3 regions of the Clostridium tanneri genome follow, and region 3 is predicted to be linked to each of the others. Evidence: riboswitches for the same ligand, from Rfam matches in the RefSeq annotation. Region 3 holds a riboswitch; each other region holds the start of a gene.
What was found. Region 3 has a riboswitch for thiamine pyrophosphate ahead of tenA (thiaminase II). Riboswitches for the same ligand answer to the same signal wherever they lie in the genome.
Positions count from the first base shown of each region.

Region 1: it holds a riboswitch for thiamine pyrophosphate, as region 3 does, so the genes downstream of both, thiD (bifunctional hydroxymethylpyrimidine kinase/phosphomethylpyrimidine kinase) here and tenA (thiaminase II) in region 3, are expected to answer to the same signal.
Region 2: it holds a riboswitch for thiamine pyrophosphate, as region 3 does, so the genes downstream of both, P8V03_RS15840 (ABC transporter permease) here and tenA (thiaminase II) in region 3, are expected to answer to the same signal.

Region 1 is NZ_JARUJP010000013.1:84,580-95,358, forward strand. It holds gene P8V03_RS12100 (D-alanine--D-alanine ligase) at 54-956, opposite strand; TPP riboswitch at 1,191-1,290, shown strand; gene thiD (bifunctional hydroxymethylpyrimidine kinase/phosphomethylpyrimidine kinase) at 1,453-2,256, shown strand; gene thiM (hydroxyethylthiazole kinase) at 2,283-3,104, shown strand; gene thiE (thiamine phosphate synthase) at 3,095-3,706, shown strand; gene P8V03_RS12120 (amino acid ABC transporter substrate-binding protein) at 4,006-4,827, shown strand; gene P8V03_RS12125 (amino acid ABC transporter permease) at 4,848-5,486, shown strand; gene P8V03_RS12130 (hypothetical protein) at 5,529-5,651, opposite strand; gene P8V03_RS12135 (patatin-like phospholipase family protein) at 5,937-6,884, shown strand; gene pepT (peptidase T) at 7,077-8,309, opposite strand; gene P8V03_RS12145 (methyl-accepting chemotaxis protein) at 8,498-10,039, opposite strand; gene addA (helicase-exonuclease AddAB subunit AddA) at 10,160-10,779, opposite strand, start outside.
Region 2 is NZ_JARUJP010000024.1:21,265-32,043, reverse strand. It holds gene P8V03_RS15870 (hypothetical protein) at 1-13, opposite strand, end outside; gene P8V03_RS15865 (3D domain-containing protein) at 177-791, shown strand; gene P8V03_RS15860 (YukJ family protein) at 822-1,604, opposite strand; gene P8V03_RS15855 (manganese efflux pump MntP) at 1,820-2,374, shown strand; gene P8V03_RS15850 (ABC transporter ATP-binding protein) at 2,435-3,163, opposite strand; gene P8V03_RS15845 (ABC transporter substrate-binding protein) at 3,184-4,206, opposite strand; gene P8V03_RS15840 (ABC transporter permease) at 4,224-4,994, opposite strand; TPP riboswitch at 5,135-5,242, opposite strand; gene P8V03_RS15835 (alanyl-tRNA editing protein) at 5,383-6,600, shown strand; gene P8V03_RS15830 (hypothetical protein) at 6,941-7,081, shown strand; gene P8V03_RS15825 (NAD(P)/FAD-dependent oxidoreductase) at 7,126-8,271, opposite strand; gene cydC (thiol reductant ABC exporter subunit CydC) at 8,357-10,147, opposite strand; gene cydD (thiol reductant ABC exporter subunit CydD) at 10,134-10,779, opposite strand, start outside.
Region 3 is NZ_JARUJP010000017.1:22,856-33,634, forward strand. It holds gene P8V03_RS13745 (ATP-binding protein) at 1-682, opposite strand, end outside; gene P8V03_RS13750 (DnaD domain-containing protein) at 567-1,115, opposite strand; gene P8V03_RS13755 (sigma-70 family RNA polymerase sigma factor) at 1,173-1,763, opposite strand; gene P8V03_RS13760 (YvrJ family protein) at 1,838-2,002, opposite strand; gene P8V03_RS13765 (DUF2922 domain-containing protein) at 2,070-2,288, opposite strand; gene P8V03_RS13770 (DUF1659 domain-containing protein) at 2,388-2,612, opposite strand; gene P8V03_RS13775 (ABC transporter substrate-binding protein) at 2,884-3,903, opposite strand; gene P8V03_RS13780 (ABC transporter permease) at 3,903-4,643, opposite strand; gene P8V03_RS13785 (ABC transporter ATP-binding protein) at 4,640-5,392, opposite strand; gene tenA (thiaminase II) at 5,399-6,058, opposite strand; TPP riboswitch at 6,155-6,263, opposite strand; gene P8V03_RS13795 (ABC transporter ATP-binding protein) at 6,527-7,246, shown strand; gene P8V03_RS13800 (ABC transporter permease) at 7,230-8,387, shown strand; gene P8V03_RS13805 (hypothetical protein) at 8,542-9,183, shown strand; gene P8V03_RS13810 (cell wall-binding repeat-containing protein) at 9,669-10,779, shown strand, end outside.

The DNA of each region.
Region 1 (10,779 bases), on a different contig from region 3:
CAGAATCCGGTGAAGGTTCTTCCCCACCGGACCTAAGTTTCACCTTTACAAATCTATCTTACTTCTTTCAAGGATAATTCTGTTACTTTATCTAATAAATCACTGTAAGACATATTTACAGCTTTTGCCCCTTTAGGGAATAGACTATTCTTTGTCATTCCAGGTAAAGTATTTAACTCAAGTAAATAAGGTACGCCTTCCTTTATTATCATATCTACTCTTACGTATACACTGCATTTTAGAACCTTCCAGCATTCTAATGCCATTTCTTCAATTTTCTTTTGTAAGCCTTCTTCAAATTGTACTACTATTTCATCTGAGCCTCCATCAGCATATTTTGCTGTATAGTCAAAGAATTCAGCTTTAGGTTTAATAGCTATTATAGCTATCATTTTTCCGTCTAACATACAGCAAGTTATTTCATCGCCTTTTATATACTTTTCAATCATAACTTCCTTATCGTAATCTAATGCTAAGCTTACTGCACTTTCTATATCTTCTTTTTTCTTAATCAAGTTTGTAGCTACACTAGAACCACCACTATTTGGCTTTACGAACACTGGGTATCCCATCTTATCTATATAATCATAGTCTATCTCATCTACACTTCTAACGCATAACCAATCAGCAGTATTTATTCCTGACTGTCTTAGTATTCTTTTAGTTATATCCTTATCCATACATATTCCGCTGGTAAGTGGTCCACAGCCTGAGTATGGAATGTCCATTGTTTCCAGTACAGCTTGTATTGTTCCGTCTTCACCAAATTTTCCATGAAGAGCAATAAATGCAAAATCTATATCTTTAGCTTTTTCCATTACATCATCTTTTTTATCTATAACTATAGGAACAACCTCATATTTATCCTTATTAAAGTATTTAACTATTTCTTTCCCTGAGTTTAAAGATACTTCTCTTTCTGAGGATACTCCTCCCATAATAACTCCAATCTTCATTTTCATTCCTCCATACACCTTATTTACTTTTCTTAATAATATTGTATTAATATTATTGAAATAAGTTAAGTACCACCTTTCCTCTATTTTATAATAAAAGTGGCTTCATTAGTATAAGAAACTCAGCTTTTTTAAGAAGTACTGAAAATAAGCTAAACTATTTATGTATAACAGGCTATTTTAACTGTTGCAGTTTTGGATAAGTATGTTAAAGTAATAGTAGAACAATTAAATAAATTTTTGTGGGGGTGCCATAAGGCTGAGAAGAGTTTTTTCTAACCCTTTGAACCTGATCCGGTTAACACTGGCGTAGGGAAGCAAGTCGTATTATATCACTTTGTTACTATAAGTGTATTGCTTTTCCGCAATACACTTTTTTATTTTAAATTTATACAAAAGCCTGTCTTTTACCCTTCCTACTTTTTACCTATATCCGGTTCAAAGCAATTTTAGTCCAATTAGCTAACTCTCCCACGGCAAAGCAGAGGTGTTTAAAATGAAAAAAGTATTAACAATTGCCGGCTCAGATAGTTGTGGAGGCGCAGGTATTCAGGCTGATTTAAAAACTATGAGTTCCCTAGGTGTTTACGGAATGAGTGTAGTTACTGCAATAACCGCACAAAATACAATAGGGGTTCAAAATGTCATGGAGGTTACAGAGGAGCTTGTGGAAGCTCAAATAAAATCTATCTTTGAAGACATAACTGTAGATGCTGTAAAAATTGGTATGGTATCCAATAGCAAAACTATAGAAATAATTAAAGACTTACTAAAAAAATACAATGCTAAAAATATTGTATTAGATCCAGTTATGGTATCTAAAAGTGGTTATTTTTTATTAAAACCTGAGGCAGAATCAGCCATAAAGAATCTTATATACATTGCAGAGGTGGTAACACCAAATATTCCTGAGGCAGAAGTGCTAACTGGAATGAAAATACAAAATGCTGAAGAGATGAAGACTGCAGCATTAAAAATAAAGGAACTTGGAGCAAAAAATGTATTAATAAAAGGTGGCCATAGATGCAATGATGCCAACGATATACTTCTTTCTGGAGATAAATTTATAACCCTTGAAGGTCATAGAATAGAAACTCAAAACACTCATGGTACAGGCTGTACCTTGTCCTCAGCTATAGCATCTTACCTAGCTAAAGGGAACTCTGTAGAAGAAGCAGTTTCCCTATCCAAAGAATATATAACTAGGGCTATAGAAAATTCTTTTTCTATAGGACATGGTGTTGGTCCTGTAGGTCATTTTATAGAAGTTTATAAAAAAGCAAAGATTTCTTATGAATAAAATATAAATATTTTGGGGGAATGAAAATGAGCAATAACTTTGAACACACTTATATTAAAGAAGTATGTAATACCTTCACTGAACTTAGAAGCAAGGTTCCGCTTGTTCAATGTATAACTAACTACGTAACAATAAATGATTGTGCCAACGTACTTTTAGCTTATGGAGCTTCACCTGCTATGTGTGAAGCCTATGATGAGGTTTTTGATTTTACTAAAATTTCATCTGCTTTATACTTAAATGTTGGAACTTTGACTAAGGAACAGGAAGAAGCAGCGGTGCTCTCTAGTATATCTGCAAAAATGAATAATGTTCCTGTTGTATTAGATCCTGTGGCTTGTGCAGCTATTCCAAGAAAACTTTCTGTAATAAATAGAATTTTAGAGCTTGGAAGAGTTGATGTTATTAAAGGTAATATTGGAGAAATAAAATTTTTAGCTGGAAAATCCTCTGAAGTTCGCGGTGTTGATTCCTTAGATAATGGTGACGATGCCTTAGATGCCTGCATTGCACTAGCACAAAAATATAATTGTGTAGTTGCAGCTACTGGAAAAAAGGATTACATAACTGACGGTATTCGCAGTGCAATTATTGAAAATGGCACCGAAATGTTAACCAAAGTAACTGGTGCTGGATGTATGGTTGGAGCTCTTTGCGGAGGCACAGCTGCCGTATCTGAAGATAAATTTATATCCACTGTAACAGCAATTCTTTCGATGAATTTAGCAGGAGAAGAAGCTCATGAAATAGCTAAGGCTCCTGGAAGCTTTAGAGTAAAACTAATTGACTGTATTTATACGTTAACAGAAGAAAAACTTATGGAAGAAGGTAGAATAACATGGAAATAGACTATAGCTTATATCTTATAACTGATAGAAGTTTTCTAAAGGGCAGAAGTTTAAAAACTGTAGTAGAAGATTCAATACTTGGCGGTGTCACCATGGTTCAAGTTAGAGAAAAAAACATTTCCACAAGAGAATTTTTTAAGGTTGCTTTAGAAGTAAAAGAAGTAACAGACCACTATAAGATTCCACTTATAATAAACGACAGAATAGACATTGCGCAGGCTATAAATGCAGATGGAGTTCATCTTGGTCAAGATGATATGCCTCTAAAAATTGCTAGAAAAATATTAGGTAAAAATAGGATTATAGGCATTTCCGCAGGAACTTTAGAGGAAGCTTTAGAAGCAGAAAGAGATGGAGCAGACTATTTAGGTATTGGTGCCATATTCTACACTGGAACAAAAAAAGACATAGATGTACCGCTAGGAATAGAGACTCTAAAAGATATTTACCAGAATATCAATATACCTGCTGTAGCTATTGGCGGCATAAATGAAAGTAACTTCAGGGAAGTTTTAGCTACTGGAGTAAATGGAATCTCTATTATATCGGCAGTGCTAGGAAAAGAAGATATTAAAGCTGCGGCAAGGTCATTAAAATTATAAATTTGTCTTCATTTTTCTCATAATAAAGAAATAGTTCGTAGTTTTATCCATAAGAATCCTTTAAAACTGCGAACTATTTCCTTTTCAAATAATTGAGTATCTGAAACCTGTACCTTCAAATTGCCCCTCCTAACTCACAAAATTTTAATCTATATAACTACATAAAATCGGATAATAATATAATTTTTTAAACTTATAATTAAAATCTTATAAAATTTCATTTTATTACTTTACAAATTTAATACGCTAAAGTATAATAGGTATTGTAATTAAATAATTAAAAAGGCGGGGATTCAAAAATGAAAAAAAAATTATCAATTTTAACTATAGCAGTACTTTCCATAGGTCTTATACTTTCAGGATGTGGCAATAGTAAACAAGCTAATGGTAGCCAAGCTCAAGATAATTCCTTAAAAGAGATTAAAGAAAAAGGAGAATTTGTTGTTGGGCTTGATGACAGCTTTCCACCAATGGGATTTAAAGACGATAAAGGAGAAATTGTTGGCTTTGATATTGATTTAGCAAAGGAAGTTGCAAAGAGAATGGGTGTAAAGGCTGTATTTAAACCTGTTCAATGGGATGGTGTTCTACTTAGCTTAAATAATAAGGACATAGATGTAATTTGGAATGGTTTAACTATAACAGACAAAAGAAAAGAACAGATAGCTTTTTCAAATGTATATCTTCAAAACAAACAAATTATTGTTGTAAAAAGTGATTCTACTATAAAAGGTAAAAAAGATTTATCTGGTAAGATAGTTGGTATTCAACTAGGAAGCAGCAGTGAAACTGCTTTAACAGCTGATAAGGAAACTTCAAGTGCATTAAAGGATACTAGAAAATATTCAAATAATACAGAGGCTTTAATGGATTTAAATCAAGGCCGTGTAGATGCAGTAATTGTTGACGAAGTAGTAGGAAGATACTACATATCTAAAAAACCTGGCTTGTACAAGGTTCTTGATGAAGATTTCGGAAAAGAAGATTATGGAGTAGGTATAAGAAAGAGCGATAATAGCTTTAAAGAAGAACTTGATAAAACTCTAGATGCTATGAAGGCTGACGGAACAGCAGATAAAATATCTCAAAAATGGTTTGGAAAAGATATAATTACAAAATAACTAGTTAGGAAGTGGTTTTAATGGCTAATCTTATGGATATTACAGGATTTATACTAAAAGGGAGCATAATAACCTTAGAGTTATTTATAATAGTAGCAGTTTGTTCAGTACCCCTAGGCATTCTTGTAGCCTTAGGGAAAAATTCAAAAATTAAACCATTGAAGGCAGTTTTAAGCTTATATACATGGGCTTTTAGGGGTACCCCTTTACTTCTTCAACTTTTCTTCACATACTTTGGTCTTCCTGTAGTAGGCATAAGATTAACACCATTAACTGCCGCTAGCATAGCTTTTACTGTAAACTATGCAGCATACTTAGCTGAAACCTTTAGAGCTGGTATTGAATCAGTTGATAGAGGTCAATTTGAGGCAGCCAAAGCTCTCGGAATGAACTATCGTCAAACTATGATAAGAATAATACTTCCCCAGGCAGCAAGGAATGTTATTCCTCCTGTCTGTAATGAAGCCATAAACCTTATAAAGGATACGGCACTAGTTGCAGCTATAGGTATCGGTGATTTGCTCAGGGCTGCTAAAGAAGTGGTTACAAGAGATTTTACTATAACACCATTTATAATAGCTGCCGTTGTATATCTTTTGATCACCTCATTATTAGTGCTGATGTTTAGAAAATTAGAAAAGAAGTATTCATTTTATTAGTCTTATATAGAAATGCAAAAAATTGTAATGAACAGGTTCTAGTTACCTACTGCTAACAGAACTTGTTTTTTCTTTTCCATTTTCATTACCAGTATTGTCCAAACACTCTTTTAAACATTCTTCAATAACATCCATTGGAATTTGAAAACCTTTGTTTTTATTCATAAATAATCCCTACCTTTCTTTATAAATTTGTCGATACTGTAAAATATTACCACCATATCTTGTAATTGTCAATTGGTATTTCATCAAATGAATTCTATACTATTTTATACTCACAGTATATTTCTATTCCTATAAAAATGTTACTCTAATATATCATAATGAGTTTTTTTTGTATATGAAAAATGCTTTCCATTTAATAAATATTTTTTCAGATTTGATATAACCTTTCTTAACAACCAGTAATAATATATATATATACTGTAAAATAAAAGAAGGTGATTAATTTTGAAAGCTGATGCAGTTTTTGAAGGCGGAGGTATGAGAGGAATTGGAATTATTGGTGCTTTAAATTACATGGAAACCCAAGGATATCACTGGCAAAGAGTTGCAGGTACCTCTGTTGGTGCTGTAGTCGCAGCCCTTCTAGCTGCAGGTTACACCGCTAAGGAAATGAATAAAATATTATCGGAAATGGATTTTAGAGACTTTTTGGATAAAAATGGCCTTCAACGTGTTCCTTTACTAGGAAAAGCCCTTGGTTTTTTAGTGGAAAAGGGAATTTACTCTGGAGACTATGTTGAAGAATGGATTCATAAACTTTTAAAAAAGAAAGGTATAAGAAAATTTAAGGATGTTACTACTAATGGAGAATGTAGACTTAAGATAGTAGCTTCAGATATAACTAAACGAAAAACTCTGATACTTCCAGATAACTTACCAGACTACGGAATAGATCCTATGAAGTTTTCAATAGCAAAAGCTGTAAGAATGAGCATAAGCATTCCCTTTTACTTTAAACCTGTTGAATTCTTACATGCAGATGGCTTAAGCTATATAGTTGATGGTGCTGTTTGCTGCAACTTTCCAATAAGCATATTTGATGTTAAAGGAACTCCTCGCTGGCCGACAATTGGCTTTAAATTCGATAGCACTGAGATAAGTAACACTAAACAGGGAAAGAAAGATCCTATCTCCTTTTTATTTGATATTGCAGGTACTATGTCTGCTGAAAAGAATAGAGAGTGGTTGAAAGAGGAAAATCTAATTAGAACTGTACTTATTCCTACTCTTGGCGTTAACCCTACAGACTTTTATTTATCCAAAAGTCAAAGCCTAAAACTGTTCAAATCCGGATACAGGAGTGCCGCCAAATTTCACAAGAGTTGGAACTATGAAGAATACTTAGGAAAATACAGGCATACTAATACTAACTCAAAGCTTTTGCTTCCTTAAAATAAAAGCATTACAACATATAAGTATGCTGCAACACAAAGGGGCCTTAAAAATTAGATTTGGCAGCCTGTGTATGTAGGCAGAGGTGTACTGCGCAGAAAGCTTATTCCCGAAATGAGGGCTTTCAAGCAGTATACCTCTATCAAACACACCGGTATTTAGTGCTCTAAACTTTTGTTACGTATAATACTTCTATTTTTCTCTTGTTGAGTATATTTCTGCTATCTTAACAATAACTTCAACTGCCTTTTCCATAGCAAAAGTTGGGATATACTCAAATCTACCGTGGAAATTATGTCCACCAGTAAATAAATTTGGTGTTGGAAGTCCCATGAATGAAAGTCTTGCTCCATCAGTACCACCTCTTATAGGTCTAACTAATGGCTTTATTCCTACTGACTCCATAGCTTCGAAAGCTATATCTACAATATATTTTACAGGCTCAACCTTTTCTTTCATGTTTCTATATTGCTCTTTTATTTCAACTGATACAAAATCAAATCCATACTTTTCATTTATTTTCTTAACAGCTTCTTCTATGAAAGCTTTTCTATTTTCAAATCCTTCTGCATCAAAATCTCTGATTATATAATTAAGCTCAGTTTTCTCGATACCGCCATTTATAGCTAATAGGTGATAGAAGCCTTCATAACCTTCAGTTGTAGCTGGAGTTTCATTTGCAGGAAGCATGTTTATAAATTCATTTGCTACAAGTATTGAGTTTATCATCTTATCTTTAGAATATCCTGGGTGGAAGTTTCTTCCCTTTATTGTAACTTTAGCACTTCCAGCATTAAAGTTTTCATACTCTAATTCTCCGATTACTCCGCCGTCAACAGTATATGCTAAATCAGCATTAAATTTCTTTACGTCAAAGTGATCTGCTCCACGGCCAATCTCTTCATCTGGAGTAAATCCAACACGAATATCACCATGCTTAATTTCTGGATGTGCTATTAAGTATTCTATAGCAGACATTATTTCAGCAATACCAGCCTTGTCGTCTGCTCCAAGTAATGTTGTTCCATCAGTAGTTATTAGAGTTTTACCTACGTAATCTTTTAACTCTGGAGATTCTTCAACACGAAGAACAATATTTTCTTTTTCGTTTAAAACTATATCTCCTCCGTCATAGTTTTCAACGATTTTAGGATTTACATTAGTGCCACACATTTCTGGACTTGTATCCATGTGCGCTATAAAACCGATTACAGGGACATTCTTATCAACATTTCCTGGAAGAGTAGCCATGACATATCCGTTATCATCCACAGATACATCCTTCATTCCCATTTCTTTCAGCTCTTTTACTAATTCCTCTGCTAATACCAATTGCTTTGAAGTACTTGGAACAGTATTAGACTCTTCATCTGACACAGTATCAATCTTTACATATTTTAAAAACTTTTCAATAACCTTTGACATTTAATTCCCTCCCTATAATTTGATAATATCTAATTGAGTTTCTTTACAAATTATATCACTATTATCCTAAAATGACAATTTACTGTGATAAGGTGCTAAAAAATTGTCAAATAGTCTAATATTTAATATTATTAAATGCATAATATATGCCATATTATATTTTAACTTAATATAATATGGCATCTTTTTTAATTTTCTATACACACATCAGCCATAATTACCCCTTCAATTTTATCTTTTGCATCTTTAAAAGGAACAGCTATAGCTATGCAATAATTAAAAGAAACATTTGAAATATACGGTTCACTGTTATATTCTTTTCCTTGAATTGCTTCTTTAAAGTAAGGCCTAAATGAAAAATCATTGTTATCCTCTGATATAGGATGACTGGCAGATTTCATTATTCCCTTACTATCTATTAGACCTATATATTCAAATTCATTATAAATATTCATTTGATTTTTTAATAATTCAGATCCTTTATCTATATCTAAAGACCTTGAGATAATTAAATCGGATATTTTTTTTAGTTTATCAAAGCCTTCTTTTATTATTCTATTCTCTTCTTCACCTAAACTTACCTTATTAATAAACTCCTTTAGTTTTATATCTATATCATCCGCTGTTTTATTTGTTTTTACTATCAACTCACTAATTTGTTGCACTGATACATTCTGTTCATCTACAGCAGCTGAAACTTCTTCCACAAAAGATAGTGACTCCTGTGTTGTTAGCACTACATTCTCTACAAGTTCATCAACATTATTTGCCATAGCTGTCGTTTCCTCAGCTAGTATGTGTATTTGGTTCACAGATTCATAGGTAGATTTAGTGGACTTACTTATTTTATCAAAAGAAAGCTTAGATTCCTCTGCAAACTCCACATCTTCCTTTATGCCTAAAGCCTGTGTACTAGCTTCCTTAGTTATTTCATTTATTTTTCCATTTATATCTTCAATCAGCTTTCTAATTTCCTTTGCAGATATAGATGATTGTTCTGCCAATTTCCTTACTTCCTCTGCCACCACGGTAAAGCCTCTACCATGTTCTCCTGCCCGTGCAGCTTCAATAGCTGCATTTAACGCTAAAAGATTTGTCCTTTCACTTAAATCTGTTACGACATAAGCTATACTATTTATTTTTTCAGCCCTATCATGAAGTAATTGAACATTAGAAACCAATGTTGTACTATTTTCCCCTATATTTTTCATTTTGTCTACTATACTACTAAATATCTGCTCATTGTCTTTAATTACCCTAATCATTTCTTCTGCAGCATCTTGTGTACTCTCTGCATACTTAGCTATTTTTTCTGCATTCTCAGCCATTTGTCTTGTGCTTTCTCCTGTAGATTCTGCATCCTGAGATTGTTTATAGGTAGATTCTGTAATAGCTAGCATTGACTGAGCTATTTCCGACGAAGCCTTTTCTGTTTGCTTTGTATTTTCCTGAAGAGTTGAAGATAATTCTCTATTCTTCTGGGAAACCTCATATATTTCACACAAAATTCTTTTACTGTTCTTTACTATGGAATTTATACTGTCAGCTACCTCCTTTAAAGTTCCCTGACTTTTTACTCTTACAGCTAACTGGCCATTTGAAATTAAGGACAAATCCTTTTTAAATTGCTGAAGCCTTCTAGATGTTTTTCCATAATATAATGTACATACTATAAAAGATAACAATGCACCTATAGATGCTGATAAAAGTATAGTTACTGTAATCTTCATACTTCATCCCCCCCTGTATAAATAAATAATGTATAATTGAAGGTATACCTAGACTGCGAAATTTTTTATGATACTTTCCCAGGTATACCTAAAATACAAACTTATTTTTAAGTACTGAAATTACATTTCCACCACTTGATCTTTAAAGAATAGATATAAATATACATTTTTAATAGTTTTGCCTGTCATCTTCTCTAAGGCTCTTCTATAGTAATAAACCTGAGTAAAGTATTTCTCCTTAATTAGATTTATGTCTTCCACAAAATCTGTCTTATAGTCTAATAGTACTAATTTATCATCTTCTTCAAAATAACAATCTATTACTCCTTGAATTAATATCTTCTCGTCGTTATAAATTTCCTCAGACAAATCCTCATAAATTTCTGTACTAGGAAGTTCCATAAAGAAAGGAGTCTCTCTATGTATTTGTTTTGCAGATTTCATTCTTTTTCCTAAATCTGATTGAAAAAATCTAAGTATTTTATTTATGTCAATTACCTTTGATTCCTCTTTTGTCAAAAACTCCTTATCTACAAATTCCGTTACCTGCATCTCTATCTCTTCATAGGTGGAAACTCTTTTTATATCTAAATGCTGCATTACTAGGTGCATTAACGACCCTTTTTCTGCTGAAGATAGCTGTTTGCTTTCTTGAATAAATCTCGGTTTCTTCAGTATTATAGAGGTATCTATATCTCTGCTTTCTTCCTTATCTACTAAATCAAACTTTCTTTTTAATT
Region 2 (10,779 bases), on a different contig from region 3:
TTTTTGTTTGCATATTCTTATCCTCCATAATAATTAGTATAGTATCTAATATTATATTAACCATTACTAAGCTATATAGTCCGGTAATTTTTTCACCTTTTATTTCATTGTAGTTATATTTTAAAATAATTGGTCATAATAATAGACTGAGACGTTTTGCGGAAAGGATGATTACAATGAGTATAAAAAGCAAAGAGTTTATAATCACATTAATCTTCTTTATTGGCTTATTGAGTTTCCAATATTCCTATGGTTATGTAAAATCACAACGATTATATTCAAAAAACTCTGCACATGCTGATAATAACCTAAATACTAGTAGTACAACAAATAAAGACACTGAAAAAAAATCTAACAGCTCAGTAAACAAAAATATTTCTGAAGAAAAACAAGTTAAAAATCATACTAAAGAAGATAGACAAGCAACCTTAAGTATATCACCAAACAATAAACAACCTTCTAGAGGAGGTAACATTAGTAACACTATTGATATTAATCTAACCTTCTATACTAGCTTACCAGAGGAAAATGGAGGCCATGAAGGTATAAACTGCAGCGGCAAAAAGCTTACACCAGGCACCGTTGCTAACAATGTACTTCCCCTAGGTACAAGAATCTACACCGAAGAATTTGGAACCTTAACTGTTGAAGATAGAGGCGGCGATAACTTTAATACTATACATAGACTAGATGTTTATGTGCCTCGGAAAGCTGGAGAAAGTATTGCTGATTATAAAACAAGGGTAATTAATATGGGAATAGTTAAGGTAAAAGGTTACATAGCTAACTAAAGCTAATGTAAGGGATTTCAATTAAATCCCTTACTGTTCTACTAATTCAGCTGTAATCTTCTGACTTTCAAACTTCATAAAAATTGCTGACCAACTGTCATCTTTAAAATGAATAAAGATTCCTCCATCTTGATATATTCCCTCATCTTTTTTCCACTTTTCTTCATCGCAATTTCCTTGGTTCATATGAATATCATGTATTCCCTTTGGCCCTTTTTCTCTTAATAGGTTAAACTTTTCTTCTAAGGTAAAATCTGTCCTACATTCCATTGGATAAAGATCTCCAAAGATATATAAATCAGCGTCCTCCTCCTTGGCATCCATAATGTATTTGTGCAGCTCCTCATTTAAATCAATAGTTGTAGGAACAGACTTAAATTCCCCTATGTTAAATAAATTACTTCTAATATAGTCTAATGCCATGCCTTCTTTCTTGTTTTCTTCTCCACAGTTTAATAACTTTATCCCATAGTCTAATTGCTCCAATTTCTTTAAAGAAAACTTTTCTTCATCCTTTATTTTAAGGTTATCTATGAATAGATATTCTAATTTAGGAGTTTTTCTTCCTTCATGGGATCTAACATTAATTTGTATTTCAACTTTTCTGTCTTTAAAATATAAGCTCTCTTCTCCCATATATAAATTCTCACCATCTATTTTAAAATGATAGTGAAATACTCCACCTATTTTTTCATATTGGCAATGAATGTTTCCTTCCAGTACTTGGTGTCCTTCTCTCTTTGGAATTTCACTTCCTATATCGCTAATTGAGCTTCCCTTTGCTTTGCAAAGAACATATATTGGAATAGCCATATTCAGCCCTCCTTCTCAATTTATATTACCTGTGTATCTAGCTTTCACATAAGATAAACTACCTAAACCTGTAATATTTTTGAAAAAATTAATATTAATATGGAAATGGTCAATGTAACATTTCAGCTTACTACACATACTATAAAGCAAACAAAGGACAAGCTTTTTGCAAAAAATTGATATTTACCTAGGATTAATAAAGTGGAGGGAGATTTATGAGTATATTAGTAATATTCCTCGCGGCACTTGGTCTATCTATTGATGCCTTTACAATTTCTTTTACTGGCGGTATTCTAACGAAAAAGCAAAAACTAAAAAGTGCTTTTGTTATAGGTTTGTATTTTGGAACTGTTCAAACAGCGGTAGCAGCCTTTGGATGGTTTTTAGGAGATAAATTTAAAGGTTATATAGCAGAATTTAGTGAAATGTTTGCCATTGGATTGTTGCTATTCATTGGATTAAGGATGATATTTCAGTATATTAAGGAAAGAAAAGAAGCTGACTATGAAGCCAAGGAGTTAAACAGTAAGTTTTTCCCTCTTCTTGCAGTACTAGTTAGTGTAGATGAGCTTGCTGCTGGAGTAAGCTTTAGTCTTTTCAATGCTAACATTGCTGAAGTTTTAATAATATTTGGAGCAACCTTCTTTATTACAGCCTTTGTTGGAATTCTCGTTGGTAGAAAGCTTGGACTTATACTAAAGAGGAAAGCAGACCTTATAGGAGGACTAATGTTCATGCTGCTTGCTTTGGTAAACATCCTCAAGGGTTAAATCTTAGCTATAAAAGAGGGAAGTAAACCACCCCTTGGTGCTTACTTCCCTCTACTTTTTCTATAACAACTCTAATACCTGTTTCTTTATAGCCACAAATTTTTCTGAGGTTATTAATTCCTTTGTTCTATTCTTCGGCAGATCCACTAATATTTCTCCTTTAATATAAGCGGGCTTATCTGACAGCACATATATTCTGTTGGAAAGATAAATAGCCTCTTCTATATCATGAGTAATAAATAATATAGTAGTGCTTAAATCCTTAATTACCTTTAGCAGCCAGTTTTGCATCTTACTTCTTGTAATGGCATCTAATGCTCCAAAGGGTTCATCCAAAAGCATAATATCACTGGAGGTCATATAGGTTCTTAAAAAGGCAGCTCTCTGTCTCATGCCTCCAGACAGCTGAAAAGGATATTTAAATTCATATCCTTTTAATCCGTAGGGTTCAAAATAATTTTTAACCTTATTCCTTCCCTCTGCCTTGCTCTTTCCTTTTATATATAAAGGTAAAGCCACATTATCTATTACCTTTTTCCAAGGAAGTAATAAATCCTTTTGATGCATATAGCTTATTTGTCCTAATACCTTTGCTTCTCCAGCGTCAGGCTCTAGTATTCCAGATATTATATTAAGTATAGTGCTTTTTCCGCTTCCACTTGGTCCTAAGAGAGTTACAAATTCTCCTTCTTCTACCTTAAGACTTATATCTTTAAGTATACTGTCCCCTTGAAAGGATTTGGAAATATTTTTAAGCACAAGTTTTTTCTTACCATTGTAATTATTCAATCCAGTCTACTCCTTTAGGATTATTTAGCTGGAAGGAATTCATTTGTAAATGCCTCTTCCGCCTTCATATCCTTGTTTATTAACTTATTATTAAGAAGAAACTTTGTATAGTTGTTCCAAACAGATGCCTTCATTTCTCCCCATCTTGAAGCATCTTCTTTATACTTATTCTTTAAGTATTTTTGACTTTCAACTACAAGAGCTTTATCTAATTCTGGTGCATTTTTAAGCAATACCTCTGCTGCTTCTTCTGGTTTTTCCATTGAGAATTCATATCCCTTTGAAGTAGCCTTCATAAACTTTTTAACTAAGTCTGATTTATTCTTTAAAGTATCTTCATTAGCTATTAAAATAGGAGTATAGTAGTCTAAATCAGAATTTAACTTTCTTAATTCTATGTAGTCGATAGGTATATTCTTTAATTTAGCATCTACTCCTGCCCAGCCTTCATATATCCATGCAAAATCTACATTACCTTTAGTAGCAGCAAAGAAATCCTGCTCACCCATGTTTACTATTTTAAGCTTACTAAAGTCAGCACCTTCCTTTTGCATAACTGCCTGAAGCACAGCATTTTCTGAAGGAGATCCCCAACCACCATAGGTTTTTCCTTCAAAGTCTTTTACAGTTTTTATATTTTTATCCTTTGGAGCTGCTAAACCTGAAGTATTGTGCTGAATAATAGCAGCTATAGCCTTTATAGGAAGTGGATTATCTGAAGTTCTAGCATAGGTTAAGTCTTCCTGATAAGAAACACCAAAGTCTCCCTTTCCTGCAGCTATTAGATTTCCTACTGTTCCCTCAGAAGGTTGAATTATTTCAACATCTAATCCTTCTTCTTTATAGTAACCTTTATCCTTTGCCACATATAAACCGGTATGATTTGTATTAGGTGTCCAGTCAAGTATTACCTTTACTTTAGTTAATTCCTTATTCTCACCAGTACTGCTCTGTGGTGTCTTATTGCCTTGAGCACAGCCTGCAAATATTGAGGCAGTTAAAAGAGTTGATGCTAAAAGTGCTAAAAACTTTTTTCTTTTCATATTAATATCCTCCATCTTTATTTATCTTTAATTTTTCTCTGCCATGGCATAAAAACATATTGAAGTATATACATAAACCCAAACAATGCCATACTTAATATTATTATTACAACTATAGCTGCAAATATTTTATCTAAAGCATAGGCATTCTTTGCTCTTACCATAAAAATTCCTAGACCTCTCTCCCCTCCAAGCCATTCACCAATTACCGCTCCCATTATGCTGTAGGTTGCAGCTATTCTAAGACCGGAGAAAAAAGCACCTAGGCTATTCGGAAACTTAACATAGATAAACTGCTGAAGCCTTGAAGCCCCCATTGTATTCATAAGGTTTAGCATATCTTTATCTGCAGCCTCCAGTCCGTCTACGAGGCTTATAACAATAGGAAAAAAGCATACCATTATAACTACAATAACCTTTGGAAGCATTCCAAAACCAAACCATATTATGAATATTGGTGCCAAAGCTATAGTTGGTATGGTTTGAGAAACTACCAGTATGGGATAGATGCAACTTTTTATTACTTTTACGTTATCCATAAGCACAGAAAGTATTATTGCCAATATTACAGAGAGTAAAAAACCTAAAAGAGCCTCCTGTAATGTAGCATAAATATGAGGTTTTAAGGCCGGCAGTGTTTGAAATAAGGTATCTATAATATCCTTTGGAGAGGGAAGTATATATTTAGGAACTCCCCCCTTATCCACTACTAACTGCCATAATAATATTAAAAGCACCTGAAAAACAATGGAAATAGTTCTATTTACTGATTTGTCATATTTTTTCACTTAATGCACATCCTATAGTTAGTTTTTAATTAAACATTATTTCTATTAGTTTTATGTTTTTATAGCTTAAATATTAGGCTTGTTTAAAGCAAAAATATAAAGCCCTTTTCCTGAATTGGAAAAGGGCAATTTAACCAAAAATAAATTTCCACTATGTTCCCTCCGTTGGCATTACCCAATTCAGGTTATAAGGGTCGAAACTTTAAGTTTCCTCTCAGACAATGTTATTGCCTCCCCTATTTTATACTATTGTGAACCTTTACTGTTTTCAGTATATCATTTTGCAAATAAATATGTCAAATTTTTTATAGTTTTATGTTAGAATATAAGTTATGTATCAACCCTATATTTAATGGCAAGGTATTAGCCTTAAAGGAGATGTTTTAACTTGGAAAAACTTTATTATGAAAATCCTTATCAAAAGGACTTTACAGCAGAAATAGTTAATGTGATTGAAAAGGATAATAGTTATCATATAGAATTAGATAAAAGCTGCTTTTACCCAGATGGTGGAGAACAGCCCTATGATATAGGCTTTATAAATTCTTCACCCATAACCTATGTTTATGAGAAAGATGATAAAGTATATCACGTAACAAATATAAAACCTTTAAAAATTCACAGAGTGAAATGCAGCATAGACTGGAAGAGAAGATTTGATTATATGCAGCAGCACCTTGCGCAGCATATAATCTCTGCCTGCTTTTCTGAATTGCTTAACATAAACGTTACCTCTGTTAACCTTGGAGAAAGCAGTTCCTACATAGATATAGATAAATCTATAGAAGATGCCCAAATTAGAGATGTTGAAAAAAGAGCTAATGAGATAATTTTAAATAGCATCCCTGTAGAGACCCTGTATCCAACAAATGCTGAACTAAAAAAATTATTAGGCAAAAAAGCCTCTATTAAATCAAATGAGAAAATCAGACTTATTAGAATTGAAGATGTCCTCATAACTCCCTGTTATGGAATTCATCCTAATTCTACAATAGAGCTTCAGGCTATCAAGATTATAAAGTGGACAAAAAAAGGAACTGGTACTAGGATTGAATTTATATCTGGTTCACGGACTATTTCAGACTATTTTATAAGATATGAATGGATAGAAAAGATGTCCAGCATTTTATCCTGCAATGAGGCTGCTCTTTTAAATGAGGTGAAAAACTTTAAGGAAAACCTAAATAAGGCTCTTTCCGAGAATGGCAAGCTGAAAGCCGAGATTGCTGAATATGAAGTACAAAATATACTGAACTCCTGTGAGAGCATAAATAATATAAGGATTGTAAAGTCTATATATGATAATATTGACCTAAAACACGCTACCTTATTGGCATCTAAGTTAACAGCTTTCCCTAATGTTGTAGTTTTATTTGCAGTAAAGTCAGGAGATAAATCTAACCTGCACTTTAGTTGTTCTAAGGATTTGAAGATTCTCAGCATGAACTCCCTGCTAAAGGATGCTATTACCTTAGTTGATGGAAAAGGTGGCGGAAATGATTTTTCTGCTCAAGGTGGCGGAAAGAATAATAATAACTTGGACTCTGCAATCCAATATGCTTACAATAAGGTTAAAGACTATGTAGTAGGTAATTCTAAAATTTAATAAAAATTTGTTATAAAAAACCAATTATTAACAAAAAGTTCTTAAAAATTAAATATTTACTACACAATTATCTTATATAATAATAACTGTCCTAAGTTATATAACTTAGAGGAAATAGGATACATTAAGTCCCCCTTATTGTATAAGCACCGGTAGAAATATCGGTGCTACTTTCATATGGTTTTATTTTCAACCTATCGCAAAAAACACCGCACATAATGCTTATTAATATGCAAATGCTATACTTGTACTTTCTTATAAATACAAAAGCTAGTTTTCCTTAAATACTGGATATGACTAAGAATTAAATATATTTTAAAAGTGGAAAGGAGATATCTAGATGAGAAAAAGAAAGTTAACTAAGAATTTAAAGATAAATGAACAAATGGACAATATGGGAGATAGCGGCACCTTTGCTGCCTTGGATGCTGCCAGCGGTAAAATGAATAAAGGTAGTAATAAGAGAAATAAGTTGCAATAATAGAAAGAGCCTCGGAGATTTATTATCTCTGAGGCGTATAAATCTTAAGGCTTTGCAAAGGGATATTTAAAGGCAGCCTTTAGTGCTGTCCAGAAATTTCTAAAGTTATAATTCTTTATACCACAGAGAATATAGTGCATAAATATTCCCTTCCGTCCCTTCATTTCCTTTCCAAATACCGCTCCTATACTGGAAATATAAATAGGTATTATCCAACCTAAATCTATAGGTTTAAAGCTCTTTCTCTCTTCCTTATTTATTACTGCAGCAATATTTTTTCCTCCATGCTTTCCAGACATCTGTGCAAAGGTAACTGCCCTTCTAAGGAAATTATTATTTTTATCCTTCATTGCTGCTGCATCTCCTACAGCATAAACTTCTGGGTATTCTGGAATGGATAAAAATTCATCAACTATAATTCTTCCATCTGGAAGTGATAAATACTCTCCAACAGGTTTTACAGAAGACTTAACTCCACTGCACCAACAGAAAAAAGTATCCTTTATAATCTCACCGTTTTTTAAAGTTATATTATTTCCGTCAAAGATTGTAATTTGGTTATCAGTATATATTTTAAAATTTAAACTATTTAATTTTTCTATCACATGTGCACATAGTTTTTCTGACAACATAGGCAAAATTCTGTTAGCTCTTTCCACAAAAATAACTTCTAAATTCTTATTTTTTCTTTTACTTAGGTCATAGAGATTGCAGGCAAGCTCCATTCCTGTAAAACCTGCACCAGATACTACTAAAGTGCCTTTATCTCTTTCCTCTAAATACTTAGAGAATTTAGCCTTAATATCCTCTGCAGCCTCTAAAGAATCTAATACATTTACTTTATCCAGATTCTGATCAAAACCAAACAGATTGGTTGTAGAGCCTGCTGCTAACAACATATAATCATAACTATACTCGTTAACTGTAGTCTTGATTATTTTTTTATCTAAATTTATTTCTAATATTTCTTCCTTTATAAACTTCACAGTAGATGGTATTAAATTACTTATTTTTTCTGTAACATCTCTACTTTCAAGTCTTCCACTTGCAACCTCTGGGAGGTTTGGGAGCATAGTAGTATAATCTTTCTTGTCTATCAAATATATTTCATGTTCATTGGAAAGCTTTTTTGAAAGAACTTTTGCAGCACTTATGCCTGCAAAGCCGCCTCCAACTATAAATATCTTCATACTAACCCCTCCTTATTTCCCATATTTAGATATATCCCAAGAAGTTCCTACCTTATGTCATATACGAGATAGATAAATTCAGTAACTAGGCTTCAGCCCTTTGTAAGCTCCACAACTTATAATACCTGCCTTTTAAGGCTAGCAGTTCCTTATGGGTACCTCTCTCTACCACTTCTCCTTGGTTAAGAACTAAAATTTCATCCATCCTATCCATACTTATAAGTCTATGGGTTACCCATATACAACTCTTATCTTTTATACTGCTATGAAGAAAATCCACAACCTTCTTTTCAAGTTTAGTATCTAAGCTTGCAGTAGGTTCATCTAATAGGACTATCTTACTTTTCTTCAATAAGGCCCTTCCAATTAGAAGCCTCTGTTTTTCTCCACCAGAAATTTTGAAACCATACTGACCTGTTATTGTATCTAGCTTATCTGGTAGTTCCTTAATTAAAGTATCTATTTGGCATTTTCTAAGTATCTCCATTATTTCTGCATCCTCTGCCTTATCCTTGGCTATAAGAAGATTTTCTCTAATTGTAGTGTTAAAAATATATGAATTTTGCTCTACATAAGTAAAAAACTTTCTTATTTCTTCCTTATCTAATTGACTATAAGACCTACCTCCTATTTTTATATCTCCTCTATGAAAGTTAACAAAACCTAACAAAGCCCTTAGTACTGTACTTTTTCCTGAACCACTGGTTCCAACTATTGCTATCTTTTTTCCATAGGGAAGATTAAAGGATAAATCTCTAATTAGAAACTTTTTAGAACTGTTATATATACTTAAGTTATTAACACTAAGATTACAATTGCTTATGATATCATTGCTGTAGTCTATGCTTAACGATGACTGTGATGTAAGTTTGCCTATTACATTGTTGCTGAAATTTAAATTTTCTCTATTATTGCCTCTTTTGTTCTCTATACCAATTATGGACAATATGTTTTTTCCAGAGTTATCTGCTTCTTTAAACTTATAAAGTACATTAGTCATGGGAATCAGTGCTTCAAAGGAAGCCATAATTGAAAGGGGAACCATTGCATAGTATATACCTTCTAGCCTTCCCTCTACTATTAAAGGTGCGGTTATAACTAAAGATAAAAGCACTAGTAAGCTTAAAGCTAAAGAATAAAGGTTATCTCCTACTGCATTAATAAAATTCTTCTTTTTTTCTATTTCCGAAAGCTTATCCATAAGATAGTTTACTTTGTCATTAAATTCCTCTTTCAGAGAATAGATAGATGCCTCCACCACTCCCTTTAAAAAGTCTAGTAAAATTAAGTTTAGTTCTTCCTTCAATTGACTCTCCTTCTGTATTAATCTTCTGCTTAGAAAAAATAACGCTAAGGGAAGTATAAAACCGCAGCCTATATAAAATAAGATATAGTATATAGAAAGAGGTATGCTAAAATAAGAAAGAACTACTACTGTCACTAGGCCTGTTAAAATAGCTATAAATAATGGATATATACCCCTTAGGTAAAACTCCTTTAACACATCTACGTCCTTTACAATTTTTGTATATATGTCTCCAGTCTTATATCCTTCATGACCTTCTGAATAATTATCATTAAAGTTTTTATAAACCCATCTTCTTGTAGAACTTAGCACTCTAAAGGTAGTATCATGGGAAAAAAATCTTTCTAAATATCTAAAAACACCTCTTGATATTCCAAAAAACCTTACTGCTACTATAAGAACCATTAGATCCAATACCTCAGGATGAAGGGCAGCCCTTGAGATTAGTATGGAGGAAGTTGAAAGCATGCCTACATTGCTTATAATAGTTAGAACTCCCATAAATATTGAAAAGATAACAAAGAAAATATGCTTCTTCATAAGGTAGTTTATTAAGTTAAAAATCCTCATAGCTCTTCCTCCAAAATTCAAAGTACCTTCCCCTCTTTGCCATCAGTTCTTCATGACTGCCTGATTCCACCAAATACCCCTCTTGAAGAACTAAAATTTTATCTGCTGCTTTTATTGTATTTAGCCTATGAGCTGCAATTAACAGGGTTTTATCCTTTAAATACCCCTTTAAAAGTTCTGGAATAATCTCTTCTGTTTCCGGGTCCAAGGCAGAGGTAGGTTCATCTAGTATGATAAAGGGAGTGTTCTTAAGTACTGCCCTGGCTGCTGCAATCCTCTGTCTTTCACCGCCGCTAATGATTACTCTTTCTCCTTCCCCAACTGCTGTATCATATCTATCCTTATACTTTACTGCAAATTCTTCTACCTTCGTAGTTCTACATACGTTATAAAATTCTTTAAGATCAGTCTCCCTATTTGATAAAAGAATATTATCTTTAATACTCTTATCAAAAATATGAGGAAATTGAGGTACCAATGCAATGTTTCTTAAGTAACTCTCTCTGTTTATTAAATTAATATCTATGCCATTTATAAAAACAGTTCCATCATTAACCTTTAAAAAACCACTTAAAATATTAATCAAAGTACTTTTCCCACTGCCGCTTTCTCCAACAATAGCTACTTTTTCC
Region 3 (10,779 bases):
CAAAGATTATATTTATATCCGATTCATTGATTTTACCCTTAAACAGATCGTCAATAATTAAAACCTCTGCAGATTTGTACTTTCTTATGCAGCTGGCATAGTATTCCTCGTCTAAAATGTTCTGTTTTAGTTTTAAGATTTCATCTCTATAGGACATATAAATTACATGAAGGCCCTTTGCTAAAAGGTTTAAGCCAATGGCAATGCTTAAATGGCTCTTTCCGCTGCCTACCTGTCCTAGAAAAGCTGCACTATTTTTTCTTGTAGCTCTTATGTTCTTAAAGTTTTTAAAGTAGTTTAGAGCAGTATTTTTTGCCTCCTCAGTGAATTGATTATAGGGCCTGTAGTTTGAGAAGGTAAGTCTGTTTTTTTCTGATTCTATTCCTGAGTTTTTCCACAGGGCACGGGTTTTGTCCATCTCTTTGCATTTGCAGAAAATTATCGTATCCTGGGCATTTATATTATGCTTTATTATAAAACCCTTTCCTAAACAAAGAGGACATTCTCCAATAGGGTTTTCTCTAGATACTGGAGAGAGTTCTTTGTTATTTATAGAGGAGGACTTCTTAGATAAGTCCTTCGATGTGGATGTCTGCTGGGTGATTTCCTCTTGGAGGCTTGTAGCCTGACCATTTACTGTGTTTTGCCGAAGTCTTTGTATAATAACATTTATCCTGCCAATACTTTTCTCTAGAGTATCCATCTATCCCATCTCCCTTATATTTTTTATAATCAGCAATAAATTTTTCTGCTGCTTCTGCAGTTTTTATGCCTTTATCCAGCCAGTTGTAAAGAACCTTTTCAGCGTACCTTAAGTTCCGTGCATTACTTTCTATGGACTGCTTAAGGGCAAGTATAATAAGCTCTGGCTCCTTAAATTCTTCTAGGAGAGAGTTGAATATTTCGAGTTCATAGGAGCTTGGCAGTCTTATATTACTGCTGTAAAAGTTTAGTACACTTTTAAGGGCACTATTTTTGTCATTAGCTTTTTCAAGGATATTTGGTTTTGGTAATGTCTCCTCAGGGGCCTTATTATCATTATCATTAACTTCTGTAGTAATATCTGTAGTATTATCTGGTATTGGTCTGTCAGAATCAGCCACATGGACTGTCATCTTTGAACAACCAATTCTTCAATTTCAACCCCTCCACTTATAATTCACTTATAATAGTTATTTATAATTCTTCAAAAAATATCTTTTTAGTTTTCCTAATGCTCTGCTTTTTCGCTTTACAACAGTGTTAACATTTATGTCTTCTTTAGCAGCATACTCTTTTAAGGATTTATTATTTAGGTAAAACCAATTAATAATTTCTCTTTCATCTTCAGGAAGATTATTAATAGCCTTTTTAAGCATAGCTATTTTTTCCTTTAAAAGAACAGTCTCTTCTAAATCCTCTGGTGAATGTAGTATTTCTATAAACTCTATGCCGTCTTTGTTCAAGCTGTTTAGGCTGCATTTAAAGTTTTCATCCCATTTCTTGCTTATGACTTTTCTTAACTCTTCATTAAAGGTATTTTTAATAACCTTTGCAGCAAAGATTGTAAAGTTAGCGCCTCTATCAGCTTGGTACTTATACACAGCTTTCACAAGAGACAGGCTGCCTATCTGTATTAAATCTTCTGTTTCATATCCATTTATGTAAATCTGTCTGGCATTTTTTAGAATAAGGGGCTTGTACAAATTTAATATTTTTTCTAAGGAGTCTTTATTACCCTTCTGTGCTTCCATAATTAAGACATCAATATTGTTTTTTATCATAACAACCACTCCCCACTTATATTAGAAGAAGTAAAACAGGGCAAAACCTCTATTATAGAAGTTCTGCCCTGTTTTTATCTTCCGACCTCTGAAGCTAGCAAGTTTTTTATAGTCACTGAAAGATCATTTATGCTTAAGGTGAGCGCTTCAAGTTTACTTTCTAATCTAACCAGCAGGTACACGGATACCGCAATGGGAAATCCCATATTACCTATCATAGTTAAAAGGTCTGTATTCATTTAATCACCTACTATATATCCCCAGTGCAAAAGATATTACACCGGGGAGTTTGTTATTTTAATGGGTTTATTTGACTTGAAGATCTGTAGTGCTCTTATCCACTATCTCTGCAGAGTCCTTAACTTTTAAGTCACCGCCGGTAGAGGTAAATATGTTTTTGGATATTATAAGATCCATGGCAGTTTTTACCTCTAGGTCAGTTACGTCTTCTCTGACGTTACTTACTCTAATTGCTGTTTTTTTACCTTCCTCATTTAAAAAGTTCATTACCAGTGTTTTACTCATTTACACAGCCCCCTTTTTATTTAGTTGATGGTGGACAGTTAAGGTAAGTTTATTAACTGTCCATTGATTCATTCTCTTAGTTTTTGGATAAGTACCCTTCTAAATGTTAGTTATTGAATTTTGATCTTCCCTTATAACTTCATCTAAAGTTTTGCCGATAAGCTTTTCTATTTCCTTTGCTACGTCAAAGAGATCTTGCTCTGCAGCAGAGGTTTTTATTTTTGAAAAGCTCTGCTTTTTCACTATTTCCTTTCCCTTTGAGTCCATCCCATCGATGTACTTAATGATTAATGAACTACTTAATTTTGTTGCTGTTGCAGCCATATTTATCAACTCCTTTCACCTAATATATACCGGGAATTTTTAAAAAGGTGACAGGATTCTTAAAAATAATTACAAACTCATGTTCTATATTTATTATACGGAACATAAGTTCTTATGTAAAGAGAATTCTTTCCCTAATTTTTGACATAAGTAAAGGAGAGTTTTTATTGTAAGGAGATGAAGCCTGAGAATTTTTAAAGGCTTGGTAATAGATTTAAAGGAAATATTTTAAGGGGTTGTCTTATACGCTGTAAGACAACCCCTTTCTCTTCTATTTAATTTCATCAAGATTTACATAAAAGTCTTCTGCATTAGCTTTTTCCTTTAGCAGACCTTTTTCTTGAAGCCAGTTTATATTGTTTTCCCAAACCTTCTTGTCTTGATATAAGAAAGGTTCGTCCTTTGATTCCATCTTAGGAAGAAGAATATCTATACTTTGTTTTTCCACTGCCTCTATAAGAGGGAAATTATCCTTTTGCTGATTATTTAGCAATATCTTTAAGGATTTATCAGGGTTATTTTTTGTGAATTCAAAACCTTTTTTTGCAGCCTTCATAAACTTTTTCAAGGTTTCAGGTTTTTCCTTTAAAGTTTTATCACTGGTAACAAAGACTTCTTCGTAATAATTAGGTACTCCATATTTAGATGGATCAAAGTAGTTTATTTCATGACCTTCATGCTGCATTACTGGAACTTCATGGTTTACAAGGCCCCCAGTTGTAGCATCTACCTTTTTTGTTACCATTGATGAAAGAAGTTCAAAGCCTACATCTATTACTTTTACAGAGTTTGGATCTCCCCCATCTGCTTTTACCATGGTTTTAACATATTCTGTATTTAAAGGATTTCCTGAAAATCCAATGGTTTTTCCAGATAAATCTTTAGGTGAATTTATATTTTTTTCCTTTAAGGATATTATTACGTTTAATGGTGTATGTACTATTGCTCCAATAGATTTTACTGGAACGTTTTCATTTGCTCTTGCAATTACTATATCTGGTTGATAGTAAATACCTAAGGTTGCTTTGCCTGCAGCTGGTAGTGAAAGTGGGTCTGTTGGGTTAGAAGGGTATTTGATATTAACCTTTAAGCCTTCTTCTTTAAAGTATCCATTTTCCATAGCTGCATATATAAAGGTATGTATTGCGTTTGGATACCAGTCCAGCACTAAGTCTACCTCCTCTAGTTTTTCTCCATTAGTTTTAGCTGCTTCTTTATTTGAGCAGCCTGCTGCCATAAAGGTTATAAATATAAAAGTTAATAATAGTGAGAGATATTTAAGTTTTTTCATTACTCGTTCCTCCATTTTATTATTTTATTTTCTAAGAGATTAATTATAAACACAAGGATAACTGCAGCAAGGGATAAAATCACTATTGGAGCAAAGACTGCTGCTCCATCTAACTGGGTCATCATCCTTTTACTAAAATAGCCAAGGCCCGATTGAGATCCAAGCCATTCACTGATGGCAGCACCTATTACACTAAGAGGCACTGCTATTTTTATTGCTGAAAAGAAATAGGGAAGGGCAGAGGGAAATTTTAATTTGATAAATATATCCCTTTTGCTTGCTCCATAAGTAATCAGCAGTTCCTCCATTTCCCTTTTAGTAGAACGAAGACCATCATATAAATTCACCGTTATAGGAAAGAAAGTAATAAGTATAGTTACTACCACCTTACTCCAAATGCTGTATCCAAACCAAAGCACGAATATCGGTGCCAAGGCAGTAATAGGTATGGTTTGAGTTACTACTACAATAGGATATATTGCCTTTTCTATTTTCTCATTTAAGCTCATGGTTATAGCTAGGCCTACACCTAAAACTATTGATATAGCAAGACCTATAAAAGTAACCAACAGTGTAGAGGGAAGATGTACTAAAAAGAGAGGTTCTCTCAAAAGCCAAATCTTTTCTACAATTCTACTGGGAGAAGGAAGTATGTACATAGCATCTATATATCTTGCTAGAGCCTCCCATATTATAAAAAATACAATACTTACAATTATTGATGATTTATATTTCTTCATAGTTCAATCCTCTGCTTTAATTCATTGACAAGTTCTTCTTTTATGCTAAGCATTTCAGGTTTACTTAACATATGCCTGTCCCTTGGGTAACCAAAAGGTACTACTACTTCCTTTAATTTAGTTATAGGCCTTTCGGAAACTACAAATATTTTATTAGATAAAAACAAAGCTTCTTCAACATCGTGGGTTATAAATAATATAGTTTTATTAAGCTTTGACCATTGATTTAAAAGCCATTCCTGCATGGAAAGCTTTGTTATGGCGTCTAAGGCACTAAAGGGTTCATCTAAAAGCATAACCTCTGCACCGGTAAGGAGAGTTCTTATAAAGGAAACTCTCTGTCTCATTCCTCCAGATAAATCCTTTGGGTACTTGTTTTTATAGTTGTCTAATCCAAAGGTTTTTAAAAATTCTTCAGCCTTCTTTTTTGCATCCTTTTGTTTTTTGTTACCTACTTCTAGGGGAAGGCAAGCGTTTTCTAAAATAGTTCTCCAGGGTATCAGCAGGTCACTTTGAGGCATATACCCTATAGGATCGCTAATAGTATTAATGTTGTTATCATTAATATAGATTTCTCCATTAGAGCTTCTTTCAAGTTTAGAAATCAATCTAAATATTGTGCTCTTACCACAGCCACTGGGACCTATTATGCTTATAAATTCACCTTTATTTACATTGAAGCTTAGGTCTTTTATAAGGGTATAGGAGTCCTCTTCGTATTTAAAGGTTACGTCACAAAACTTTAACATTAATAATTACATCTCCTTGTTATAAGACATATCCCAAAACATTGCTTCATATTTGCTGGTATTTATAAATATTTCTTTTAATCTTTCCTTATCCTTTGGTGAAAGATTTTCTGAAAGTTCATCTACTAAATCTATAAGCCATTTAGTACATCCCACATATTCCTTTGATATATATCCTCTAATCCATTCACCATAAAATTCGTGGTCTACAGCACCAGGGTTTTTGCTTAAGTTTCTGCCAATTTCTAAATAGCTCCACATACAAGCCAGTAGAGAAACGGATACCTCTGGCAGCCCGCCTATTTGTGACACAGCAAGCATGTAGTTGGTGTATGAGATATTTGCAAGAGAAGCCTTTGTATTTTCAATTTCTTCATAGGTAATGCCCAGTCTTTTCATATAGGAGCGGTGAATACTCATTTCTCCATTTAGAATGTTGTTCACCATGCTGGAAAAGCCCTGCATTATATCTTCTCTATCTGCCTTTACTATGCCTAATGCATAAACCTTGGCATAGTCTAGAAGGTATATGTAATCTTGAATCATGTAAAATTTAAACTTGTCTATTTCTAGAGTGCCATTGCCTATTCCCTTTACAAAAGGATGGGTATAATAGGATTCCCAAATTTCTTTAACGCTTTCATACAAGCTTTCTGAAAACTTCATATTAGTGCCTCCTAATTTATAAAAATTTGAAAAATAAAAAAGGTACAAACCAGAGGAGGTTTGTACCTATGTCTTTAAAACTATAAAGGTATTTTTAAAATACATGAAACCTCTTCCTACGCTGGCATTATCCAGATCAGGTTATAGGGTCAAAGAATTACATTCTTAATCTCAGCTGATAACATCAGCCCCCCTGGGATTGGTAAATTATTAAATTTTCCTACAAGGTCATATTACTACAATGAATTGGTAAGGTCAAGATATATTTGGGGACGGTTTGCAATTTTTCTTTAAGTTTCTAATTGATGAAAAATTGCAAACCGTCCCTTAATCCTTGAATAATTGTGGACAATGCCTTAGATTTTTATGATAGAATATAAATACTAAGGAAATATTATTTTGCGTCATGTCAGTATTATGTCGTAAAAAGCTATAAGTCATAATTAAAACTATTGGGGGTCACAGAAATTGAGAGATATTATACGACTAGAAAATATAAATAAAACTTATGGAAAAAATGCTAAGACTCATGTACTTCATGATATTAATTTATCAATAAAGGAAGGATCTTTTAATTCAATAATAGGGGCTTCCGGCAGTGGGAAAACTACTTTGCTAAATATAATAGGAACTTTAGATAAGCCTACTGATGGGCAGATTTACATAGATGGCAAAAGGACAGATAACATGAGTAGAAGGGCATTGGCAGGTCTTAGAAATAAGACCATAGGTTTCATATTCCAATTTCATTATTTATTGCCAGAGTTTAATGCTCTAGAAAATGTTCTTATGCCTCATACTATAAGCAAGTTTTTCTGTGGAAGAAAGACTAGGGAAAAAGCTGAAGAGCTTCTTGATCTGGTGCAGTTATCAGATTTTAAGAGTAAGAAAGTCTATGATTTGTCCGGTGGACAGCAGCAGAGGGTAGCTATTGCTAGGGCGCTTATGAACGAACCTAAGATTATACTGGCAGATGAACCTACAGGAAACCTAGATTCTAAGTCTGCTAAGGGAGTTTATGATATATTCAGGAATGTTAACAGAGAGTTTAATACTACTTTTGTAATTATAACTCACGATGATAGGATAGCAAAAAAGGCAGATAGAATAATAAAAATAAATGATGGTGTAGTTTTCGATGTAGATAGAAGTATAGAAAGGGAAAAGAAAGATGTTTGCATCCTTTAAAATAGCCTGGAGATTTTTGAAAAATAATAAGGCACAAACTTTAATTATAATATTAGGTATAGCAATAGGTGTATCAGTCCAAATATTTTTAGGACTTTTAAGTAAGGGTGTTGATGCAACATTGCTAGATAAAATTATAGGAAGCTCTTCTCATATAACAGTCTATTTTTCAAAGGGAGGAATGGAAGAATGGGAGAGTAAGAAGGAAAAAATTCAAGCCTTAGGCAGTGATATAAAAACTGTGCTGCCGGTGGCTGAACATCAGGTTTTTATAAAGTTGAAGGACATGAATGAGCCTGTTAGATTAAGAGGAATTACATCAAAAGAAGCTAATCTTTTATATAACTTAGAAGACAAAACCTACGAGGGAAAGATGATAAAGGAAGCTAAAGAGGCTTTGGTTGGCAGGGAGTTAAAGGAGAGATTAGACTTAAAACTCGGAGATAAGTTTAATATAGTAACTATTGATAACAAAAATTTAGAACTTACAGTGACAGGGTTTTATGATTTAGGTTCTGCTAAGCTTAATAGACAGTGGGTCTTTACAGATTTAAAGACCTCTCAGGATTTAATAGGATTTGGAAATAAAATAACTTCAATTGAAATATCTGCAGTTAACCCTTATAACGCAGATATCTTAGAGAAGAAGGTAGAGGAAAGTTTAAATAATAAAAACTTAAAAGTAGATAACTGGAAAAGTCAAAACAAGCTTTTAGTAAGTGGTATAATTGGACAAAGAGTTTGCACTATTATAATTCAGGTTTTCGTATTACTTGCAGCGGTGTTAAGTATAATGAGTATATTGGGAATAACAGCAACCCAAAAGTATAAGCAGATAGGAATATTAAAGGCTATGGGTGTAGAAGATAGTTCTGTAGCTAGTATTTTCTTTGTTCAAGCTTTTATATTAGGGGTAATTGCAACATTATTTGGAGTAGGGCTTAATATTATGTATATAAAGGCTTTTAATAGATACATAACTTTAGAAGGGAAGCCCTTGGTAGATATAGTTATTGACAACAAGTTCATAATAATATCCTCTTTAATTGATATAACTGCTTCAACCTTAGCGGCCTTTTTTCCGGCAGCAAAGTCCTATAGATTAAGTCCTGTTGAAGTTATAGGAGGACAGAATGCTTAAGTTTAGAAGTAACAATTTAATAGATATTAGTAGTGAAGACTTTACTGTCAATCATACACTGCTCTAGAATAGGAGCGTTGCTAAGGGCAGTTAAGTAAAGTGACGCCAAGATTCATATAGATAATAAGCAAAAATGGGAATCAGGAGTGATGTAATGAGTAAGATGAAAAATAAAAGAGGGTTTCTTATAGTTATTACTCTAATAACAATATTAATACTATCATTAGGAGCGTTATTTAGCTTAGTATCGTGGAATCATTCTTACGTTGTTCCAAAGGTAAAAGTATCCTTTGATCTTATTGATAAGGGAATAAAAGCTCAAAGCAAAGGTGTAATGGAACTTAATAATGATGAGCTAAATGGCATTATAGCTTTTTATTCTAGTGGAAAGAAGACTTATGATGACTTAACTATAAAGGGAATCCACGGAGAGATGTCTGGGGACAGTTTACAATTTTTCATACCTTCCAGCTATAAAGGTATTAGTTTTCTATTGCGTACAGAAGGAAACTTAGGATTCAAGGAAGGTAAAGCTCAGTATATTGTGAATAAGGTCTATTTAGGTAAGCTGCCTATTTCTAAGGACTTTGTTTTAAATAAGCTTAAAAATGTTATGACAGGGACTATGGCTGCAGATAACTCTAGCATTTATTTAGATTTAAGTAGTATGCCTGTTAAGATTAAAGATGTTAAGGTTAGGGGTAGTATACTTGTTGTGGAAGTAGAGAAGGTTTCAGGGATTTATGAGGAGAGATTAAAGTTTTTAGAGAATATGATAAAGGATTTTATTAAATAGAGGTATGGGGACAGTTCACAACTATTCGACAAGCAAGGGGACGGTCTACAATTATTCCATTGATGAATAATTGTAGACCGTCCCCTTGTTTTTGTTGTTGAATAGTTGTGAACTGTCCCACATAGACTTCACTATTTGATAGCAAAAAGGTTGTCTTATAAATTAATATTAATAACCTCATTATGTAATTTGTAGAAGAAAGTTATCGATTATTTTCTTAAAATATAGCACAAAGAGGCTTATATCAATGATTTCAGTCATTTGCATGCTTGTACCAAAATATGAAGGAATAAATTCATATTCCATTAGATGTGCAAGCTAGAAATTTCTTTGTATAGATAACTATATTCAAATGTAATACAATAAAACACGTAGCAGATACAAGATAATAACTAATAAAGAGAACAGTTTAGAAGATATTAAAAATTTTGTATGTAAAATATTAAATTATTAATATAATAAAAAAACTTAGGAGGAATCATTTAATGAATAAAAAAAGTATAGGTACAATTTCAGCAGTAGCTTTTGCAGCAATATTATTATCTAATTCAGCAACAGCGGTTAAGGTTTCAGCAGAGGAAGTAGTTGAAAGCAGGTTATTAAGAGCTGGAGGAGAGGATAGATACGGGACTTCTGTAAAAGTGTCTCAAATAGGCTGGTTAGATGGTACTAAGAATGTAATCATTGCTAGTGGAGAAGGTTACGCTGATGCTCTTTCTGCCGCGCCACTTGCCAAGGCGAAGGATGCACCGATACTTTTGACTGAGTCAAAAAGCTTAAACTCTCAAACTTTAGAGGAGCTTAAAAGATTAAATGATAAGGTTAAGATAGAGAATATATATGTTATTGGGGGAACTGGTTCAGTATCTGAGGGAGCTTATAATAAGTTGAAAAGTGAATTTGGCAATGCAAATGTAGACAGGTTATGGGGAAATGACAGATACGAAACTGCCGTTGCCGTTGCAGAAAAGTTAGGTGTAACAGATAAAATAGTTCTAGCATCTGGTGATGGTTATGCAGATGCACTATCAGCAGCGCCTATTGCAGCTATGAAGGGAATGCCAATTCTTCTAACAGAAAGCAAAGAACTTTCAAAGCCTACAGAGGAATTTATAAAGAAACATTCAAGTATAAATAAGACCTACGTAATAGGCGGAACTGCTTCCGTTGGTGATGCAACTAAAGACAAAGTGCCAGGGGCAGAAAGACTTGGAGGAGCAGATAGATTTGAAACAAATACAGTAGTAATGAATTATTTTGCTGAGGATTTTGACTTAACAGGAGTATTAACAGCTCTAGGAGAGGGTCCTACTGGAAATGAGTTTGCAGATGCTCTATCAGGAGCTGCTCTTGCAGGAAAAGCTAATTCTCCTATAATACTTGTGAACAAGGAAGTGCCAGAGACTACTAGGAACTTTATACAGTCCAGGCTCTCACCTAGCACTTATATATTAGCCATTGGTGGAGAGGGCGTTATATCAGATTCATTAATACTATCCATGAGTATAAATGCAGATTTCTTAGATGAAGCGGACAAAACTTACACAGATAACTATGATGGAAATGTAGATATTATAGCAGACAATGTAACTCTTA